DNA from 2 places in the Pseudomonas sp. MF08831 genome. Region 2 is predicted to be linked to the other one. Evidence: riboswitches for the same ligand, from Rfam matches in the RefSeq annotation. Region 2 holds a riboswitch; the other holds the start of a gene.
The links. Region 2 has a riboswitch for manganese ahead of mntP (manganese efflux pump MntP). Riboswitches for the same ligand answer to the same signal wherever they lie in the genome.
Positions count from the first base shown of each region.

Region 1: linked by a shared signal. The riboswitch ahead of AC19YS_RS12995 (TMEM165/GDT1 family protein) and the one ahead of mntP (manganese efflux pump MntP) in region 2 are both predicted to bind manganese.

Region 1 covers NZ_JCBCUX010000005.1:250,170-256,006, forward strand. Annotated here, with positions in the region: gene AC19YS_RS12980 (methyl-accepting chemotaxis protein) at 1-439, opposite strand, end outside; partial or broken gene AC19YS_RS12985 (methyl-accepting chemotaxis protein) at 455-1,735, opposite strand; gene AC19YS_RS12990 (M48 family metallopeptidase) at 1,964-2,782, shown strand; gene AC19YS_RS12995 (TMEM165/GDT1 family protein) at 2,904-3,488, opposite strand; yybP-ykoY riboswitch at 3,577-3,698, opposite strand; gene AC19YS_RS13000 (methyltransferase) at 3,749-4,747, opposite strand; gene AC19YS_RS13005 (2-hydroxyacid dehydrogenase) at 4,778-5,743, opposite strand; gene AC19YS_RS13010 (LysE family translocator) at 5,828-5,837, shown strand, end outside.
Region 2 covers NZ_JCBCUX010000011.1:222,319-228,155, reverse strand. Annotated here, with positions in the region: gene AC19YS_RS22345 (alpha/beta fold hydrolase) at 1-118, opposite strand, end outside; partial or broken gene AC19YS_RS22340 (NAD(P)-dependent alcohol dehydrogenase) at 266-1,333, shown strand; gene mntP (manganese efflux pump MntP) at 1,458-2,021, opposite strand; yybP-ykoY riboswitch at 2,034-2,201, opposite strand; gene scpB (methylmalonyl-CoA decarboxylase) at 2,232-3,014, opposite strand; gene AC19YS_RS22325 (CaiB/BaiF CoA transferase family protein) at 3,011-4,234, opposite strand; gene AC19YS_RS22320 (MFS transporter) at 4,253-5,548, opposite strand; gene AC19YS_RS22315 (LysR substrate-binding domain-containing protein) at 5,685-5,837, shown strand, end outside.

The DNA.
Region 1 (5,837 bases), on a different contig from region 2:
CCGCAAAACCACGGCCTTGCTCGCCGGCCCGCGCGGCCTCGATGGCGGCGTTAAGCGCCAGCAGGTTGGTCTGCTCGGCGATCCCGCGAATCGCTGTGAGGATCGCGTTGATGTTCTCGCTGTCCTTGGCCAGGGTTTGCACCACGCCCACCGCTTTACCGATTTCCTGCGCCAATGCGCCGATAGACGTCGAGGTATCACGCACGATGCGCATGCCCTGGCTTGCGGCCTGGTCAGCGTGGCTGGCGGCTTGCGCGGCCTGGGTGGCGTTGCGCGCCACGTCCTGGGCGGTGGCCGTCATCTCATGCACGGCGGTGGCTACTTGGTCGATCTCGACCATCTGTTTGTGCACGCCCTGGTTGGTGCGAATCGCGATGTCGGCGGTGTGCTCCGACGAATCGCTGACCTTCTGCACCGAGCTCACCACCTGGGTGATCATGCCCTGCAGCTTGATCAGGAAAGTATTGAAGCCGGTGGCAATCGCGCCCAGTTCATCGGCCCGGTCACTGGTCAGGCGGCGCGTCAGGTCGCCTTCGCCCTGAGCGATGTCATTGAGCATGGCCACCATTTGCTTGAGGGGGCGGGCGATGCCGTGGCCCACCAGCCAGATCACCAGCAAGCCGAGGCCGGCGATCAACAGGCCCACCATGGCCATGCCGAAAGTGTCGGTCTTGCGCTGGGCTTGCAGGTCGCTTTGCAGTTTTTGCGAATCGGCCATCACCGCGTTCAGCGGCAGTTGCAGCATCAAGGTCCACCGCGCTTCGGCCTGGCCGATGCTGAAGGGCAGGAACAGCTCGATGTGCCCGTGTTCCTTATCGATGTCGTAGCGCACTTCGCCGACTTTCAACTGGCCGAGATTGGCCAGCGCGTTGCTGTCGAGCAAGTCAGCGGCTTTTTCGCCCAGCTTGCTCGCGTCCTTGGTGTAGGCCACCAGGCGACCGTTACTGGAAATCAGCGCCAGTTCGCCGGCGCCGTTGTAGAGGTTCTGGTCGGCGCGGGTGAGCATGTCCTGAATGAAGTTCACCGACAGGTCGGCGCCGACGATGCCCTGGAAAGTGCCGTCGATCATGATCGGTTCGATAAACGAGGCCAGCATCACCATCGCATCGCCGACCTTGTAAGGCGCAGGGTCGATGGCGCAGGGCTTCTTGCTTTCTTTGGAGCACAAGTAGTACTCACTGGCCCGCACGCCGGTGGCGAGGATGTTCTGGTCGTTGACGTCGGCGAGTTTGTCCAGGCCCAGGCTGCCATCGGCGTTGCGGTACCACCACGGCAGGAAGCGCCCGTCGGCGGCCATGCCGACGATCGGCGTGTTCACGTAGGCGGCGTCGTTATGGTCGATCGCATTGGGTTCCCAGCCGATATAGGCGCCGAGGATTTTCGGGTTGCGCACCACGGTTTCGTGCAACAGGTTGATCAGTTGTTCGCGGCCCACTTGCAAGGCCGGTTCGCCCTTGGCGTCTTTCATGCCGAGCAGGGCGTTGGCCGTGGCCAGGCCTTTGGCGGTCACCAAGGGTGCTTCCAATTCACGCTGGATCAACGTGGCCTGGGTGTGCGCCAGGGCGGTGAGCCGTTGCTCGATGATCTGCTCGAACTGCGCCTGGGTGCGTTCCTGCACCAGTTCCTGGGTGCGCGCGCCGGCGAACACCGCGTAGAGCACCAAAACGGCGACCACACTCAGCACGATGGCCCCGGTCAGTGCTGCGACAGAAAACTGAATCGACTTGAATTTCATGAAAGCTCCGGGCGCAGGGGCAGGTGGGCTGCCTTTGTGTATCGGCCACGGGCTCGGGAGGCTTAAGGCTCGGCGGGTGAAATAGTGCCGGATGTCGCAAATGGACTGTTGGCCGCCGCTGTGGGCAGGTGGGATGTATCTGAAAGTTAGCGGTTACACGTCTGTTGTATCTGGCGCCGATACACATGAGCGCCTAGGATACGCGCCATGTTTTCAGGGAGCGTGTTCATGAAGAAGTCATTGGCGGTAAGTGGGTTGGTTGCGGCGATGCTGCTGGCGGGTTGCCAGTCGGTTAACACCACCAGCGGCGGCGCCGTCGGGGTAGAGCGCAAGCAGTACATGTTCAGCATGTTGTCGAGCCAGGAAGTCGACCAGATGTATGCCCAGTCCTACCAGCAGACGCTGGGTGAGGCGAGCGGCAAAGGCATGCTCGATAAAACCAGTGCCAACGCCAAGCGCGTGCAGGCCATCGCCAATCGACTGATCGCCCAGGCGCCGACCTTTCGCCCGGATGCGGCGCAGTGGAAGTGGGAGGTGAACCTGATCAAAAGTGATGAGATGAACGCCAACTGCGGGCCTGGCGGCAAGATCTTCGTGTACAGCGCGTTGATCGACAACCTCAAGCTCACCGATGACGAACTGGCCGCGGTGATGGGCCATGAAATCGCTCACGCCTTGCGCGAACACGGCCGTGAAGCCATGTCCAAGGCCTACGGCATCGAGATGGCCAAGCAGGGCGCCGGTGCCTTGTTCGGTCTGGGCCAGGACAGCCTGGCGCTGGCCGATACGGTGGCCAACTACGGCATGACGCTGCCCAACAGCCGCGCCAATGAAAACGAAGCCGACCTGATCGGCCTGGAGCTCTCGGCTCGTGCCGGCTACAACCCGAACGCGGCCATCACGTTGTGGAACAAGATGGCCAAGGCATCGGAAGGTGCGCCGCCTGAGTTCATGAGCACGCACCCGGCCTCCGACAGCCGAATCGCCTCGTTGCAGGCGGCGATTCCGAAAGTAATGCCGCTTTACCAGCAGGCCAAAAAATCCTGAGTTAACGCGGACCCATGTGGGAGCTGGCTTGCCTGCGATGCAGGCGGGTCGGTCCTTCAGAAATACCGAGTTGATGCCATCGCAGGCACGCCAGCTCCCACATTGGATGGGGTTTACAGGTCTAGATCCAGCCGCTGCTTTGCATGGCCTTGTACACCGCCACCACTGCCAGAACGAAAAACGCCGTAGCCGCCAGTCGACGAATCAGGGTCAGCGGCAGTTTCTCCGCGGCGAAATTCCCCGCCAGAACCACCGGCACGTTGGCAATCAGCATGCCCAGGGTGGTGCCGATAATCACCAGCCACAGCTCAGGGTATTGCGCCGCCAGCATCACCGTGGCGATCTGCGTCTTGTCACCGATTTCGGCGAGGAAGAACGCAATCAGCGTGGTCAGAAACGGGCCGAACTTGCGCGTGGTACTGGCTTCGTCATCGTCGAGTTTGTCCGGCACCAGGGTCCACAGCGCCGTAGCGCAGAAGCTCGCCGCGAGGATCCAGTGCAACACCGCATCCGAGAAGAAACTGCCGAACCAGGCGCCCACGGCACCGGCAGCCGCATGGTTGGCCAGGGTCGCGGCGACGATGCCGGCGATGATGGGCCAGGGTTTGCGAAAGCGTGCAGCAAGGATGAGCGCGAGCAGTTGCGTCTTGTCGCCGATTTCGGCCAAGGCAACGATTGCGGTAGGAACGAGTAATGAATCCAGCATCAGGTAAGTTTCCAGGGGCGGGTCGACACGGCTATGACACGTACAGCCTTCCCGCCCCGGGTAAGGTGTGCGTGTCATAGGTCTTGTCAAACCCCGGTCCGTCTGTGCGGACTCCTGGGTCGCATACGCCATGGTCTGCTGACCAAGTATGTTGACGTATGCCGGACGAGCGTGGCGCTCGTGGGAGACTACTCCCCTAGGACGGAGCGGATTCTGCCTAGGCAAAATCCATTCGGCAAGCCTTCTTTTTCAAAAAGCCATCAGCCGCGTTTGGCACGATAAATGCGAAAACCGTTGCCTTCGGCCTTGATTGCACACACGCCCAAGTGCTCTTCGATCAGCGGTTGGTACTTGAGGAAGCTGTTGGCCACCAAGCGCAGTTCGCCGCCTTTTGCCAGGTGTTTCGCCGCTTTTCGCAGCAAGTTTTCCGTGGCGAAATAATCGGTGTGCACGCCGACATGGAACGGCGGGTTGCTCAAAATCGCGTTCAAACCCATCGGCGCAGCGTCGATGCCGTCCCCGGTCAACACCTCGGCTTCCAGGCCATTGGCCGCCAACGTCAGGCGGCTGCTGGCGGCGGCGAACGCATCCACGTCAAGCATCGTCACCGTGTTGTGCGGGTAGCGACGCTTGACCGCAGCGCCCAGCACGCCGGCGCCGCAGCCAAAGTCGAGCAAGTGCCCGCTGGGCAACTTGTCCAGGTGTGCAAGCAACAGCTCGGTGCCGCGATCCAGGCGACCGTGGCTGAACACGCCCGGCAGGCTCACCACCTTGAGCGGCCCTTCGGCCAGCGGCACTTCAAACACATGCGCCAGGCTTTCCAGTTCGACCGCTTGCGGGGCATTGGCCACGGTGACCTGCCACAGCTGGCAGTGCCGCGCGTTGTCGAGCTTGCGGGGCTTGCCGAACGGAATCATCTGCTTGGCGGCGCTTTCGATACCGCCTTTTTTCTCGCCGACCAGAAACAGCTCGGCGCCGGGCAGGCGTGCGGCCACGGCGTTGAGCAGGTAATCGGTGAGGTCCTTGGATTTGGGCAGGAAAATCACCGCCGCATCAAACCCGCGTTCGGGCACGTTCACGCCGAAATGGCTGCGTTCGGGGAAGCGTGCGTCGAGCGCCGCCTGGTCGCCGGCATGCCAGCTCCAGCCGTAGGCATTGGGCAGGCGGCCGAGCAAATCGTCGGCGGGCAAACCTACCAGCAGCAGGTTGCCTTGAAAAAGTTCGGCCTGACGAAGCAGTACTTCACTGCGCGGATCCATGGTCTGCTCCTTGAAAAGGGGCGCAGTTTATCAACTGACGACGCGCAGCGGGGTGCCGTTGAAAAAGCCACGGGCGTTTTCCGCCAGTTGGCCAACGATGCGCTGCCGCGCTTCGCGACTGCCCCAGGCGTTGTGGGGCGTCACGATCAGGCGAGGAATGTCGCCGGCCAGCAGCGGGTTGCCGTTTACCGGTGGCTCCACGCTCAGCACATCGGTGGCCGCACCGCCCAGATGGCCGCTGCGCAACGCGTCCGCCAGGGCTTGTTCGTTGATCAAGCCACCGCGCGCGGTGTTGACGATAAACGCGCCGGGCTTGAGCAGCGCCAATTCGCGAGCGCCGATAAAGTCGCGGGTGTGTTCATTGAGCGGGCAGTGCAGGGTCAGCGCGTCGACTTGCGCGAGCAGTTCATCCAGTGGCACGCGGTCAGCGCGGGCAGGGCGGCCCGGAATCGCGCCGAGCACCACGCGCATGCCGAAGGCTTCGGCCAGGCGCGCGACGGCGCTGCCCAGTTCGCCGTGGCCGAGCAGGCCGAGGGTTTTGCCCTCCAGCTCGACAATCGGGTAATCCAGCAGGCAGAACTGTTTGGCTTGTTGCCATTTGCCCGCGCTGACGTCGCGTTGGTAGTCGTTCAGGCGCGTCGCCAGATTCAGCAACAGCATGATCGTGTGCTGCGCCACCGACGGCGTGCCGTAGCCCTGGCAGTTGCTCACCGTAATGCCATGGGCGCGGGCCGCGGCGAGGTCGACGTTGTTGGTGCCGGTGGCCGATACCAGGATTAGCTTGAGTTCGGGGCAGGCTTGCAGCGTTTCGGTATTCAGCGCGATCTTGTTGCTGATGACCACTTGAGCGCCTTGCAGGCGTTCGACCACATTCTGCGGCGTGGTGTGCGCGTAAAGCTGCAGGTCGCTGAAGCTGTTGCGCAATTCGCTGAGGTCCAGGTCCCCCAGGTCCAGGGACGGGTGATCAAGGAAGACGGCGCGGCGATTGTTCGTCATCAACTGTACCTTTTGCGACAGGGTTCGAAGGCGTAATCTGCCGAGCCTATCAGATGAAATAATCAGTTACTTAATGGAGTGAGCATGTACGCCG
Region 2 (5,837 bases):
TCTGGTATTCCCACATGTCGGCATCCAGTGGCCAGCCGTGGCTGAACAGCACGGGCTTACCGCTGCCCCAGTCCTTGAAATAGATCTGGGTACCGTCTTTGGCAACGAATGTGCTCATGGAAAACTCCTTAGGGTCAGGGGGCAAACGCTAAATCTCACTATCGCGTTAAACCGGCCCAGGGGCTTGTACGGATGTGCTCGGTTGAACGCTTGCGCGTCTGCGTTGGTCCACTGACCTCTACCGTCAGTTCAACAGGTGAACCAAATGGCCAAGACTTACAGCTACGCCGCTCGGGATTCCAAGGATGCACTCAAGCCTTTTACCTTCGAGCGCCGCGCGCCGGGGGCGGACGACGTTCAGATCGATATTCTCTATTGCGGCGTGTGCCACTCCGACCTGCACACCGTGCGTAACGAATGGCACAACACCTTGTACCCGTAGGTGCCCGGCCACGAAATCGTCGGCCGCGTCACGGCAGTCGGTGCCAACGTGAAAAAATTCAAGGTCGGTGACCTGGCCGGTGTCGGTTGTATGGTCGACAGCTGCCAGCACTGCGCATCCTGCGCCGAGGGCGAGGAGCAATACTGCGAGAACGGGTTTACCGGCACCTACAACGGCCCGGTGTACGGCGGCGAAAATACCTTTGGCGGCTACTCGGACAATATCGTGGTCAAGGAGAAGTTCGTGCTGCGCATCTCCCACGATGATTCGAACCTGGCGGCCGTGGCGCCGCTGCTGTGCGCCGGCATCACCACTTACTCGCCGCTGCACCACTGGAAGGTGGGGCCCGGCAAAAAAGTCGGGGTGGTCGGCCTCGGCGGGCTAGGGCATATGGCGGTGAAGATCGCGCATGCCATGGGCGCACATGTCACGCTGTTCACCACCTCGCCGAACAAGCGCGAAGACGGCCTGCGCCTGGGTGCCGATCAAGTGGTGGTGTCGAAGGACCCGGACGAGATGGCCAAGGTCGTCAACAGCCTGGACTTTATCCTCAACACCGTTGCCGCGCCGCACGACCTCGATGCGTTCCTCAACCTGCTCAAGCGCGATGGCACCATGACGCTGGTCGGCGCACCCGACAGCCCGCATCCGTCGCCGACGGTGTTCAACCTGATCTTCAAACGCCGCAGCCTGGCCGGTTCGTTGATTGGCGGTATCCAGGAAACCCAGGACATGCTGGACTTCTGCGCCAAGCACAAGATTGTCTCGGACATCGAGATGATCGACATCCAGGGCATCAACGAGGCGTACGAGCGGATGCTCAAGGGTGACGTCAAGTATCGCTTCGTGATTGATATGGAGAGCTTGAAGAAGGAAAGTCACGCGGCTTAAAACGCTGCAGACCTGCTGTGGGAGCGGGCTTGCTCGCGAAGGCGCGGGGTCAGTCAAAAAATGCATCGACTGATTCGCCGCCTTCGCGGGCAAGCCCGCTCCCACGTTTGTTCAGTGCGAGCCGTTAAGCCGACAAATGCTCGTAGAGAATCGTCGCACCCACCAGCATCAACACCACGCCGCCGACCATTTCGGCGCGCTTGCCCACCACCGTGCCCAGCACCCGACCGAGCATCATGCCGATGGTTACCATGGTCATGGTCGCCAGGCCGATGGCTGCCGACGCCACCAGAATATTCACATCAATAAAGGCCAGGCCCACACCGACGGCCATCGCATCAATGCTGGTCGCAAAGGCGGTGATGGCCAGGATCATGAAGGAATGCTGGGTAGGCTTTTGCGCCTCCTCATCGTCCGCCTTGAGCCCGTTGTAGATCATGTGCAAGCCCAGCGCGACCAGCAGGGTAAAGGCGATCCAGTGATCCCAGTCCTGCACCCAACGCGTGGCCGCATGGCCGATGGCCCAGCCGATCATCGGCGTAATGGCTTCGATCACACCAAAGATCAGGCCGGCGCGCAGTGCTTCGGCCAGACGCGGTTTGTGCAGGCTGGAGCCTTTGCCGATGGCCGCCGCAAAGGCGTCCGTGGACATGGCCAGGGCGAGAAAAATCAGAGAAATGGGGTTCACGGTGAGGCTTCCAGTCGGGCTGTATGAGTCAACGACACAACCACACGCCCGACTTTAGGCATGGATGTGTCGCTGGTCTCACCAACCTCAACGGTGTTCGTACCACGGCAGGTTGCCGAATATGTTGATACGAACGCTTCTGAGCGGGTCAGAAGCCGGTTACTCCCCAACGAAGGGGCGCATCATAGACAGCCCAATATGAAAATTGCGTCAACGCCCTTCAAATACCGGTGGACGGCGCTCGGCGAACGCTGCCAGCCCTTCACCGAAATCAGCACTGGCGCACGCCTGGCGGCGCAGTTCGGCGATGTGCTCCATGGCTTGCACGGGCATCGGCTGCAGATCTTCGAGGATGCGCAGTTGTTCCTTGACCGCCTGAATCGCCAGCGGCGCCTTGGCCGCAATGCCCTGGGCGTATTCCAGGGCGGTGGCCTCGAGGGCATCGGTAGGCACCAGCCGGTTGATCACGCCAAAGCGCTCGGCCCGTTGGGCGTCGAGTTTTTGCGCGCAGAAGAACATTTCCTTGAGCACATGAATCGGCAGGTTATTGAAGAACCGCAACAGGCCGCTGGTGGTGTAGGGCAGGCCGATGTTGGCCGGGGTCATGGCGAAGCTGGCGCTGGGGTCCGCCACCACCAGGTCGCAGCTCATGGCCAGGTCCACGGCGCCGCCCCAGGCCGAGCCCGAGATCAGCGCGATGACCACGCCAGGGTAGGCGCGGATACGCCGCAGTACTTGCTCCAGCGGTTTGCCGTAGGCGACGGGGTCGCGGTCACGCGCCACTTCGCCGATATCGTGGCCGGCGCTCCATACGCTTTGGCCGACGTCGGCGCCGAGGATCACCACGCCGACGCGCTGGGCGGCGAGGGCGACCAGGCTTTCGTCCAGGCTGTCGAGCAGCTGCGCGCTCAGGGCATTGCGCTGGCTGGGGTTGCTGAAGGTCAAGCGCGCAATGCGCGTGTCGAGGAGCTTGAGTGACACAGTGGCAGTCATGGTGCAGTTCCTGTTGAACGGTCGGGTGGAGTGGCCTGCAACAGCACGTTGGCCTGCAGCAAGGTTTGCACCGAGGCCGGATCAAAGCCGGCTTCGAGCAACACCTCGACGCTGTGTTCGCCTAACAACGGCGGTGGCCGCTGCGCGCCGGCCTGTGCGGCCTCGGTGAACACCGGCGTCACCACCTGGCGTAATGCGCCCAGAGTGGGATGGTCCAGGGTTTGGGTCAACCGGCTGTGCAGCACCTGTGGGTCGGCGAACACTTCGTCAAGGGTGTTGATGGGGCCGGCGGGCAAGCCGGCGGCGGTGAAACGCTCGGTCCAGTCGCGTTTGCCGCGGGTTTTCAAGCGGCTCTCCAGCAGCGCTTTCAACGCATCGCGGTGCTCCACGCGCGCTTCATTGCTGGCAAAGCGCGGGTCGTCCGGCAGCTCGGGCAGGTCCAGCAGCACACACAGCTTGCTCCACATGGCCGAGGTGATCGGCGCCAGGTTCAACGGGCCGTCCAGGGTCTGGAACACGCCGTATGGCGCGATCACCGCGTGGGCATTGCCGGTGCGCCGTGGGACATCGCCCAGGCTCAGGTAGCGCTGGCCGTGCACGCTGAGCAAACCCATCAGGCTGGCAAGCAACGAGGTGTGTACGTGTTGGCCGCGACCGCTGCGTTCACGCTCCAGCAGCGCAGCAAGGATGGCGGTCACCAGCCACATGCCCGACGTCAGGTCGCCGATGGCGGTGCCGGTACGGGTAGGGTCGCCGTCGCTGAAACCGGTGAGGCTCATCAGCCCGGAGTAGCCTTGGGCGATCTGATCAAAGCCCGGCCAAGTGCTCATCGGGCCGTCACTGCCAAAGGCGTTGATGCTGCCCAGAATCAGCCGTGGGTTGCGGGCGCTGAGCACCTCGAAACCCAGGCCCATGCTCTGCAGGGTGCCGGGTTTGAAATTCTCGATCACCACGTCGGCGCCGTCGATCAATTGCTGGATGGTGTCCAGGCCGCGGGGGTTGCGAAAGTCCACGCACAGCCCGCGTTTGTTGCGGTTGCACGACAGGTAGTACGTGCTCACGCCACGGTCGAACGGGCCCCAGGTGCGGCTCATGTCGCCGGCGGGGCCGGGTTCGACCTTGATCACATCGGCGCCCAGGTCGGCCAGCACCATGCTGCAGAACGGGCCGGACAACGCGCGGCTGAGGTCAATGATCTTGATGCCTTGTAACGCTTGCATGGGCGTCTCCAAATAGGGTTACTGCGGCAGGGTCTGGTGGCGGGTTTCAACCGCAAACGGCAGGATCAGCACGCCCAGCACGAAGGCGGCGGCGGTCCAGGCAATCGGTACGCCGATAGAGCCGTACGCATGGATGGCCGCGGCCAGCAGGAAGTTGACCCCGGCACCGATAAAGCGCCCCACCGAGGCATTGAACGCAAAGGCTGTGGCGCGGATGCGGGTTGGGTATTGCTCGGGCAACCACAGGGAAAAGATCGCGAAGTTGCCGCCGAAGAACCCGAGGAACACCAGCGAAATCATGAATAGATGCAAGCCGTCGTCGAGGTAGAACACCCAGCCGAACGCAAACACGATGGCCGCCGCCATGCCGATAAAGTACAAGCCCAAGGCGTTGCGTCGGCCCACGCGTTCCGCCAGCCATGGCGCCACCAGGCAGCCCACAATCGTGCTCAGCGACAACACCGCCGCGCCGATGGACGCCAGGTGCACGGCGCCGACGTGATCGATACCGGCGCGGGTGGCCAGGGTGACCACGGCGGTGGCTTCGTACACCGAACCGGCCCACAGGCCGACAATCGCCACGCCGACCAAGGCTGAACTGGTCAAGGTGCGGCGGCGAAAGGCGGGCGCAAAGATTTCCCACCAGGGCGTGCGCGGGGCGGCCTTGACGATGTGGCGCTGCGGTTCCTTGACCTTCAAGGCGGTGTAGATCGCGACCACCGCCGGGAACAACCCGCACAGGAACATCACGCGCCAGCCATAGGTGGCGCCGACGGTGTAGTTGAGCAACGCGGCGATGAAGAAGCCCAGGTAATAGCCGGTTTGCAGGTAACCGGCGCCCATCTTGCGGCGGTCCTCGGGCCAGCTCTCGGCCACGTAGGTGCCTGCCAGCGCCCATTCACCGCCGACGCCGATCCCTGCGATCAAGCGGAAAATCGCCAGTTGCCAGAGGTTGTCGGAAAACGCCGCCGCGCCGGTAAACAGCGAATACACCAGAATGCTCGCCGCCAGCACCTTGACCCGGCCGAAGCGGTCGGCCAGCGGTCCCCAGATGAACGACAAGCCCCAGCCGACCAGAAACAGCCCGAACATGATCGAGCCGTACATGGCGATATTCGCGGCGGTGGGGGCCAGGCCCGAGCGCGGCAGCAGTTCGGTAAGGGCGGGGATCAGCACCAGGGCGAAGATGACGGAGTCCACGCCGTCCAGGACCCAGCCGAGGTACACCGCCCAGAAGCCGCGGATCTGCTCGCGGGACAACGGTGTTTTGTAGGGTTTTACCCGCATCGCCGACGCGATTAACGTTTTGGACATGACGACCTCCCATGGCCCTGAGCGGGCCTTTTTGTTGTGAGGTCAATCTAGGCTTGAGGGTCATAAGCAACAAATATGAAATTCCTTTGGTGGCATCGGATTTCTATATAGAGTCGAGGCTTTCCGGGAGGCTCCCATGGACCTGCGCCAGTTGCGGTACTTCGTCAAAGTGGTCGAGTGCGCCAACATCACCCGCGCCAGCGAGGCGTTGCACATCGCTCAACCGGCGATCAGCCAGCAGATGCGCAACCTGGAGCAGGACATGGGCATGCAACTGCTGGAACGCAGC